Regions from separate parts of the Streptomyces sp. NPDC089919 genome, predicted to be linked through region 4. Evidence: riboswitches for the same ligand, from Rfam matches in the RefSeq annotation. Region 4 holds a riboswitch; each other region holds the start of a gene.
The links. Region 4 has a riboswitch for cobalamin ahead of AB0O40_RS14095 (DUF4430 domain-containing protein). Riboswitches for the same ligand answer to the same signal wherever they lie in the genome.

Region 1: linked by a shared signal. The riboswitch ahead of AB0O40_RS04585 (acyl-CoA thioesterase) and the one ahead of AB0O40_RS14095 (DUF4430 domain-containing protein) in region 4 are both predicted to bind cobalamin.
Region 2: linked by a shared signal. The riboswitch ahead of metE (5-methyltetrahydropteroyltriglutamate--homocysteine S-methyltransferase) and the one ahead of AB0O40_RS14095 (DUF4430 domain-containing protein) in region 4 are both predicted to bind cobalamin.
Region 3: linked by a shared signal. The riboswitch ahead of AB0O40_RS29010 (ribonucleoside-diphosphate reductase subunit alpha) and the one ahead of AB0O40_RS14095 (DUF4430 domain-containing protein) in region 4 are both predicted to bind cobalamin.

Annotation. Positions count from the first base shown of each region.
Region 1 covers NZ_JBFBGK010000006.1:62,419-64,606, reverse strand. The annotation lists gene AB0O40_RS04590 (helix-turn-helix domain-containing protein) at 1-544, shown strand, start outside; cobalamin riboswitch at 613-771, shown strand; gene AB0O40_RS04585 (acyl-CoA thioesterase) at 916-1,341, shown strand; gene AB0O40_RS04580 (hypothetical protein) at 1,357-1,584, opposite strand; gene AB0O40_RS04575 (TerD family protein) at 1,839-2,188, shown strand, end outside.
Region 2 covers NZ_JBFBGK010000024.1:2,364-4,551, reverse strand. The annotation lists gene metE (5-methyltetrahydropteroyltriglutamate--homocysteine S-methyltransferase) at 1-981, opposite strand, end outside; cobalamin riboswitch at 1,149-1,374, opposite strand; gene AB0O40_RS13035 (CbtA family protein) at 1,564-2,188, opposite strand, start outside.
Region 3 covers NZ_JBFBGK010000092.1:24,393-26,580, forward strand. The annotation lists gene AB0O40_RS29010 (ribonucleoside-diphosphate reductase subunit alpha) at 1-728, opposite strand, end outside; cobalamin riboswitch at 873-1,013, opposite strand; gene AB0O40_RS29015 (GNAT family N-acetyltransferase) at 1,226-1,726, opposite strand; gene AB0O40_RS29020 (YbdD/YjiX family protein) at 1,805-1,999, opposite strand; gene AB0O40_RS29025 (carbon starvation CstA family protein) at 1,996-2,188, opposite strand, start outside.
Region 4 covers NZ_JBFBGK010000026.1:71,163-73,350, reverse strand. The annotation lists gene AB0O40_RS14100 (CoA-acylating methylmalonate-semialdehyde dehydrogenase) at 1-185, opposite strand, end outside; cobalamin riboswitch at 377-562, opposite strand; cobalamin riboswitch at 875-1,003, shown strand; gene AB0O40_RS14095 (DUF4430 domain-containing protein) at 1,130-1,624, shown strand; gene AB0O40_RS14090 (hypothetical protein) at 1,679-2,188, opposite strand, start outside.

The DNA of each region.
Region 1 (2,188 bases), on a different contig from region 4:
GGCCCTGTCCCCGGTCTGGGCCGACGGCCGGGCGCTCTCGGACCCGCTCGACTACATCGAGGTGCTGCGCGACCCCCGCGCGATCGCGGAACGCTTCGCGGGCCTCCAGGAACAGGCCGGCCGGGAACTCCTGAGCCTCTGCAAGCCGCCGTTCGTCGCCCCGACGGCCAACAACGAGGGCATCGCCGCCGTCCGCAGACTGCGCCGGGACGGCGGCACGGCCCGGGCGGTCTACACCCGCGACGCCCTGGACGACGCCGAAGTCCTGGAGAACGTACGGCGGTTCGCCGAGGCCGGCGAGGAGTCCCGGTTCGCCCCCGCGCTCCCCCTCAAGCTCGTGGTCGCCGACGCGTCCCAGGTGCTGTGCGACATGCCCGACCCGGTGGCGGACACCGGCACCACCACCGCCCTCTACATCGAGCACCCCGCCCTGGCGGCCTGCCTGCGGATCACCTTCCTCGCGATCTGGGACGCGGCCCGGGCCCTGCCCGGGGGCCCCGCGGCGCCCCCCGGCCCGACGGCCCCGGACCCTGGCCTAGGGTGAGGGGGCAGCTGGTTCGCCCCCTGCCTTCCCGTGGCCCGAACGGCGCGGGAGCGCGCAGCGGGGCGTCGTAAGAGGGAACCCGGTGGGAATCCGGGACTGCCCCGCAGCGGTGAGCGGGAACGACCGCCGTCACACGCACTGGGACCACCGGTCCTGGGAAGCGACGGCCAGTAGATGCCCGCGTACGCCCGGCGCGTACGCGGACGCGCCCGCGAGTCCGAAGACCTGCCCGCTGCCCGTGCGCGAGGTACGCGTACGGAGACTCGGCGGTCTCGTGGGCGGACCGGCGGCAGCGGGCCCGACGGGTCCGCCGCTCCCTCGCATCCACGGCCGGCCGCCGGGTCGGACCACGACTCGCGAAGGAGAGTTCCGTGACCACGGACACCACCGCAGGCACCCGGGCCCACAAGGCGCCGGCGCAATCCCGCGTGACCCTCGCCCACATCATGAGCGAGCACGACACCAACCTCTACGGCACCATCCACGGCGGCGTCGTCATGAAGCTCATCGACGACGCGGCGGCGGCGTCGGCGGGCCGGCACGCCGACGGCCCGGCCGTGACGGTCTCCGTCGACCGGATGACGTTCATCGCCCCGGCGCGCGCGGGGGACCTGCTCACGGTCCACGCCGTGCTCGAGAGCGCCGGCCGGACGTCGATGGCGGTGGCCGTCCGCGTCACCGCCGAACGCTGGAACGCCACCACTCCCCCGACCGAGGTGGCCACCGCCCGGCTGACCTTCGTGGCCGTCGACGCCGATGGCCGCCCCCGGCCCGTGCCGGGCCTGCTGGACGCGTAACCCCTCCGGGCCGGATCAGGCCCGGGTGCCGGCGAAGAGTTCCAGATGGGCGCAGGCCGGGCAGCGGAAGGCGTCGATCTGCCAGGTGGGCCGGCCGGCCCGGCGGGCGCCGCCGAAGGGGCCCCGTTCGAGGGCGCCGGCGATCCAGCGGGCGAAGCCGCGGGAGCCCTGGCCGGCGTCCTCGACGAAGCCGGGCTCCAGGCCGACGGTGCCGCACTGGGTGCAGCGGAAGGTGTTGTCCACGGCCGGAGTCTAGGCCGGGGCCGGCCCGGGACCGCAGGCAGGGCCGGGGCGCCGGAACCCCCGCCGCCCCCCTCCGCTACCGCCCCTGACCCGCCCGGCGCTGGCCGAAAAGCACCCTCCCGCCCCACCGATGCGGACAGTTACGGTTCACTCACTGGCCACAAACGTGTGTCACGTCACAGCACGAACCGAACGACTGGACACGGCAGCCGGGGAGGCGACCCCGGGCGGCCGCGGGTCCGGGGGGATTCCACATGCACGAAATGCCCAAGGGGGCCAACGCCTCGCTCTCGGCGCTCACCGAGCAGCCCGGCGCGGTGGTCGTCAGCCTCAGCTGGAGCAGCGCCGCGGGGGACGGCGACGCCGACGTCTCGGTGATCCTGCTCGACGACAACGGCAAGGTCCGCGACGACGGCGACTTCTACTTCTACAACCACCCCGCGGCGAAGGACGGCAGCGTCCAGCTCCTCGGCAAGACGCCCACCCCCGACGGCAGCGAGGACCGCATCAGTCTGGACCTCAGCGCCGTCGCACCGGGCGTGGCGCGGATCGTCGTCGCGGCCAGCCGGTACGGCGGGGCGCGCTTCGGGGACCTCGCCGACCT
Region 2 (2,188 bases), on a different contig from region 4:
GTCCGCCAGGCCCAGGAGGGTGCCCAGGGTGGCGAGGGACTTCTGGTAGTCGTTGATCCAGATGTTGCGGCCGTTGACCACGCCCGCCACGAGCCGCTTGCCGGGCAGGCCGCCCACGGCCGCGAGGTCCGCGAGGTTGCCCGCGCCGCCCTCGGTGAAGTCCAGGGCCAGGCCCTCCACGGGAGAGGCCGCGAGGACCTGGAGGGCTTCCCCGAGCCGGCCGAAGTACGAGGCGACCAGCAGCTTGGAGCGGTCGGTGAGGGCGCCGAGGTCGCGGTAGGCGCGGGCCGCGGCGTTCAGTTCGGCGGGCGTACGGTCCTGCACCAGCGCCGGCTCGTCCAGCTGCACCCACTCGGCGCCGGCGGCGCGCAGGGCGGCCAGGACCTGCGCGTAGACGGGCAGCAGCCGGTCCAGCAGCGTCAGGGGCTCGAAGTCCGCGGCCACGCCCGGGGCCGGCTTGGCCAGCAGCAGGTAGGTGATCGGGCCGACCAGCACCGGGCGGGCGGCGTGGCCGAGCGCGAGGGCTTCGGTGAGCTCGGCGACCTGCTTGGCCGCGTCGGCGGTGAAGACGGTGTCGGGGCCCAGTTCGGGGACCAGGTAGTGGTAGTTGGTGTCGAACCACTTGGTCATCTCCAGGGGCGCCACGTCCTGCGTACCGCGCGCCATGGCGAAGTAGCCGTCCAGGGCGTCGGCGGCGACCGCCTCGCGGTGCCGGGCGGGGACAGCGCCGACCATGACACTGGTGTCCAGGACGTGGTCGTAGTACGAGAAATCACCGGTGGGCACTTCGTGGATGCCGGCCTCGGTGAGCTGCCGCCAGTTCGAACGGCGCAGGTCGGCGGCGGTCTCCCGGAGGGCGTCGGCACTGACGCGGCCCTTCCAGTAGCCCTCGACGGCCTTCTTCAGTTCGCGGTTGTGCCCCTGTCGGGGGTAGCCGTACACGGTGGCTCGTGCTGCCGCGGCTGCGGGCTTCGCTGTCACGGAACTCTCCTTCGCGAGATGTCTCCAGGAACATCCCGGCGACGGGACGCGGACGCGAAGGGAACGACGGAACGGGCGGCCCACGCCGCGGGACGGATGCCCGGGGTGCCGCTCGCTGTGTACGCCGACCCGCCCACGAGGTCACCGGGATATCCGCACACGGAACCGTCCGGGTGCGGGCAACGGGCAGGTCTTCGGACTCGCGGGCACGCCTGCCGGTCTCCCGGCGGGCACCTACTGGCCGTCGCTTCCCAGGACCGTTTCTCCGGTCCCAGTGCGTATGACGGCGGTCGTTCCCGCTCACCGCTGCGGGGCAGTCCCGGATTCCCACCGGGTTCCCTCTTACGACACCCCGCCTGGCGGACGGGGTGAACCAGCTGCCCGGCCAGCCTAGGGTCCCTGATCGCGTGGCGGCGAATCCCGTCCGGCATGCGGACACCGGTACGAGGTGTCCGGGGTGGTCCCGAACAGTACTCCCTTCCAGGGGCGTTGGCCCCGACCGCCCCGACGGCCCGGAGACGACCGCGGCCCCGCCACCCCTCCGAGGAGGGGCGGCGGGGCCGGCAGGGACCGCTGTGCGGGTCAGACCAGCGACGACACCGGCTGGGCGGCCGGGGCCTGGGTGCCGGCCGGGTCGGTGCGGTGGGCCAGGAGCCGCTGGGCGAGGACGCCGAAGACGACTCCGAAGACGGCCCACATGACGACCTGGACCGAGACCGAGGCCACCCGGAAGTCCCACAGCACGGCCGCGGGGAACTCCGGCTTGACGGCGTCGGTGTTGTCCGGGAGCACCAGGAACGCGAGCCCGGTGGCGACGACGAAGCCGGCGAGGGCGGTCAGCGTGGCGTTCCAGTTGCCCAGACGCGGTGCCAGCCGGCGCCCGAGGATGATCGCGCCGACCCCGAGCAGCACGCTGAGCAGGATCATCAGGAAGAACAGCGTGGTGCGCTGCCCGATGGTGTCGGGGTTGCCGACCGCCGGCGGGGTGGCCGGGTACTTCAGGAACGGCACGAAGTAGACCAGGGTGAAGGCACCGCCGGCGGTGAGCGCCGCGGTCGCCCGCGGGCTGAACCCGCCGGCCCGGCCGAGGACGAACGAGAACGCGAGGGCGGCGATGCCACCCAGCGCGACCCCGTAGACCAGGACACCGGTGGCGAGGCCGACGGTCGACTGCACGGGGCGGCTGACCAGCTCTTCCTCTTCCTCG
Region 3 (2,188 bases), on a different contig from region 4:
GAGTCCAGCTCGTCCAGCGGGGAGTCCAGCAGGTAGCAGGAGGACATCTGCGGGTGCCGGGTGCCGGAGTTGAAGAGCGTCGGCGAGGACGGGAGGTAGTCCAGCCGGCTCATCAGGGCGTAGAGCGAGGTCACTTCCTCCAGCGCGCGGACGCTGTCGTCCTCGGCGAGGCCGCAGGCGACCCGGAGCATGAAGTGCTGGGGGGTCTCGACCACCTGGCGGGTGATCGGGTGGCGCAGCAGGTAGCGGCTGTGCAGGGTGCGCAGGCCGAAGAAACCGAAGCGGTCGTCGGCGCCGGCCGCGACGGAGGCCTCGACCAGGGCGTCCAGCCGGGCGGCGTGCAGCTTGACGAAGTCGGCGGTCCGGTCGGCGATCAGGCCCTCGCGGTGGCCCACCTCGACGGAGGCGGCGAAGGAGGTCGCGCCCTGGCCGGTGGCCTCGTCGGCGATGGCGAGGGTGAGCAGCCGGGCGGCGAGCCGGGAGTAGGCGGGGTCCTCGGAGATGAGCCCGGCGGCGGCCTCGGTGGCCAGGCCGCGCAGCTCCGCCTCGTCGGCGGTGGCGCTGCGGCCGCGCAGGGCGGCGGCGGCGACCCGGCCCGGGTCGGTGTCCGGGAGGTCCGCGGTGAGTTCCGTGAGGGTGCGCAGCAGAGCGGCGCCGGGGCCCCCGGGCTCGGCAGGAGTCTCGGACGGCTCGGACACGGCGCGCGGTGCGGCAGGCGCGATGGTCACGGTGGGGGGCTCTCCCTCGCTCGGCTCCGGTCACCACGGCGGGCGGGCGTGCGGGGGCGCGTGCGGGCGTGGCAGAAACGCGTACTCCGCACGGCGTCCACCGGCCCAACCGCGAGGCCCGGACGTCTCGGCACCCGGTTCGGTCGACCCGGGCACACCGTCGGCAGGTCCTCGGACTCCCGATGCACGAATGCGTGCACTTCATACCGTTGCGGGACAGTTCCGGATTCTCACCGGATTCCCCTGCGGCGACAGCGAGGACGAGCATACATGTGGGGGCGCCTGATCGTGTGACCCCCTAGATGTTGTGTCGCCCGCGACGGGGAGTCCCGGGGCCGTGTCTCTCCGCTACCGTCCTGCGGAGGCGGGGCGCCCGGTACCGGGCCCGTACCGGGGCATGCCGCAGGGCCCTCCCCGCGGCCCGGCCGGGCGCGTCGTACGACGGCCGGCGGGCGGCCGCGGGGACGGCCGGAAACGATCGGTGGACTGCCGGGGCCCTACAGGTCCAGCCCGTACGTCAGGAGGCTCAGGCCCGGGCGCGGGGACCAGTCGCGTTCGGGGGAGCGGGTGAAGCCCAGGCGTTCGTAGATGCGCTGCGCGCCGCGCATGGCGGGCTGGGTGGACATCACCATCCGGGTCACCCCGGGGGTCGCCCGGGCGCGTTCGAGGCAGGCCCGGACCAGCGCCTCGCCGGCACCCCGCCCGCGGCCCTCCCGGGCCACCGCGAGCATCCGGAACTCCGCCTCGCCCGCGCGGGCGATGTCGGCCAGTGGGCTGCCGGGCGGGGCGTACGCCAGACCGCCCAGGAGCCGCCCCTCGCGGTCGACGGCGACCAGGACGGTGCCCTGGGCCGCCCGGCCCGCCACATCGCGCAGGACGGCCGCGTAGGGGTCGTCGTCATGCCCTTCGAGCAGGCCGTCCAGGACGTAGGCGCGGGCGGTGACCTCGCCCAGCTCGGCGTATTCGGCGGGCAGGGCTTCCCTGATCACGATGTCCATGCTCCGAGTGTGCCGCACCGGTACGGCGGAGGGCCGCCGGGGATCCCCCGACGGCCCTCCGGCCCCGCGGCGCCGCGCTCAGCAGCAGCGGAAGCCCTCGCGCGGATCCGCCTCGCGGGCGTCCGTACGGGCCCGCTCGAACTCCCGGCGGGTCGGCACCGCCGCCCCGGGGTCGTGCGCGCGCAGGTGCGCGAGGTGCCGGTCGTAGGCCGCCTCGCCGGTGAACTCGCGGACGTAGAACCGGATCCGGGCCAGCAGGCCGGCCGCCGTCACGAGGTCACGCCCTCCTTGACGCGGCCGCCGCCCGAGTCGAGTCCGGCGGCCGCGAGCTCGGCCTTCTCCTCGGCCGTGGCGATCAGCCCGGCCGGGGCGACGATCTTCGACTCGACATAGGGGGCCTCGTGCAGCACCACCGACTCCGGCCTGCGGGCCGCCTGGACGCAGACCCGCAGCGCGTCCGCC
Region 4 (2,188 bases):
TTCCACTGCCCCCAATCGGCCTGCGCCTCCATGGCGTTGGCGATCGCCGCCTCGGTGTCGGCGCGTCCGGCCAGCGGTACGCGGGCCTGGACGGCGCCGGTGTTCGGGTCGTACACGTCGGCGAACAGCCCGGACGTGCCGGTGGTGTGCTTTCCGCCGATGAAATGGGTGAGTTCACGGACCATGGGAGCCTGCTCTCGTCAGGTCGGATCCGGGGATGGCACGACGGACCGGCGGCGGACACTCCGATGGGGGTGCGCCGTTGCGGAAGCCGTGGGAACTACGAGCGCACGGAAGTGGTGTGGGTACGCTCCGCCGGATCACCAGGGTCGTGGGTACAAACCGGTGCCATGCGTGTCTGCTCCATCCTCGTGGACAACACGGAACAACCCGCGGCCGGTATCCTGACTCCCGGATCCCCGCGTGCCGCCCGCCTTCCCGGCAGACCTCGCCAGTGGCGTGTGGAGGGCAGCACGCTCCCCGGTCACAGTGGCGGGACCGTGCCGGACTCACACCGGCTTCCCTGCACCGCGGACCTTGTGCCAGGAACATATAGTTGGACGTCCTAGTAAGTCCAGAGCGCCACCCGAGGTGGGAGCGGGCCGAGCGGCGCCGCACCGCGCGAGCCCCTGCCGGCCGAGCCGGGTGCGCACACCGCGCCGAAACCGGCCGGGCCCCCGCGTGGTCCGCGGCGCTGAGGTACTGGCGCACGTCCTGCACGGGGTACGGGTGGGGGAGCCCGTGACGGGGGCGGAGGCGCGGCGGCTGGGGTGAGTGCGGTGGTCGCCGGGTGCTTCGGGTCGCTCATCGCCGTTCATCCGCCGGGTACTTGGCCGCGGCGGCGTCGGCCCGTACGATTCCCCTGCCCGGCTCCGGCCGGGGACAACTTCATGGCTGTGCGATCGGGGGAAGCCGGTGGGAATCCGGCGCTGACCTGCAACCGTGTGCGGCGCGCTGACCTGCGCCGCGAGTCGGGATGCCCGCCGCGCGGCAGCATCCGCTTCCACTGTCACGGTCTGCAGAGCGAAGCCCGGTACCGCCGGAACACCACGTCAGCACGCTCACGGGGGTGGGCCGCGCCGGTCGCGGGGCCGCATCGGCCGACCGCACCGGTCAGAAAGGCCACCCCATGCTCCTGAGCCCCGCCCGTCGCGCCGCCGTCACCACGGCCGCCCTGGGACTCGCCCTCACCGGCCTCACCGCCGCGCCCGCCGTCGCCCACGCCAAGCCGGTGAACACCAACGCCGCCGTCAAGGTCACCCTCACCGTGCAGGGCCCCGACGGCCTGCTGTTCAAGGGCAAGGTCAAGACCAAGGGCCACGACGTGAGCACCGCCACCGGTGGTACCCACAAGTGCGACGGCACCAACGGTGGCGCCAACCCGACCAAGGTGCCGACCCCGACCGCGGCCCTGGACGACGCGGCCAAGAACCACTACTTCGGCTGGGACGGCACCTGGTACGCGTCCTTCGACGACTTCTCCGTGGACACCATCAAGGGTGTCAGCGGCGGCGGTTCGGCCTACTGGAACATATCCGTCAACGGCACGCCCACCCCGGTCGGCGGCTGCCAGTTCAAGCTGAACGCGGGCGACCAGGTGTCGTTCGTCTGGACGTCCTTCTGATCCGTCGGGAGGGTGCGGGCGGGGCCGGTGCTGACCCGCCCCGCCCGCCGTCCGTCAGGCTCCCCAGCGCAGCGCGATGGTGTCACCGACGTTGATGACCTTGCCGCGGGTGGCGCCCGCGAAGGCGGACCCGTCCACGCTCACCTTCCAGCTGTTCGAGCCGCTGTTCGCCTTGCCGTTGACGGCGGTGACGGTGCCGGTCCCGGACGACGGCGTGACGCTGGTGACGCAGCCGGACGGGGCGGCCGAGCCGATCGCCGCGGTCAGGACGTCGCCGAGGGTGGTGGTGGTACCGGTCGGCGTGATGGAGACGGCGCAGGCCTTCAGGTTGCCGGCGCCGTCGTCCACAGTGAGCGCCAGCTTGGTCGCGGTACCCGAGGTGAAGGCCGACTGGGCCACCCACTGCGGCGCGCCCGGGGTGACCGGGACGGGCGGGGCGGAGGTGAAGCCGCCGCCGACCACCGCGCGCAGCGCGTCGATCGAGGCGTAGGCGCTCGGGGCGGTGTCGCTGGGCTTGTACTTGAAACCGCCGGCAGGGTTGTACTGGTTGGCGATGAGGAAGTC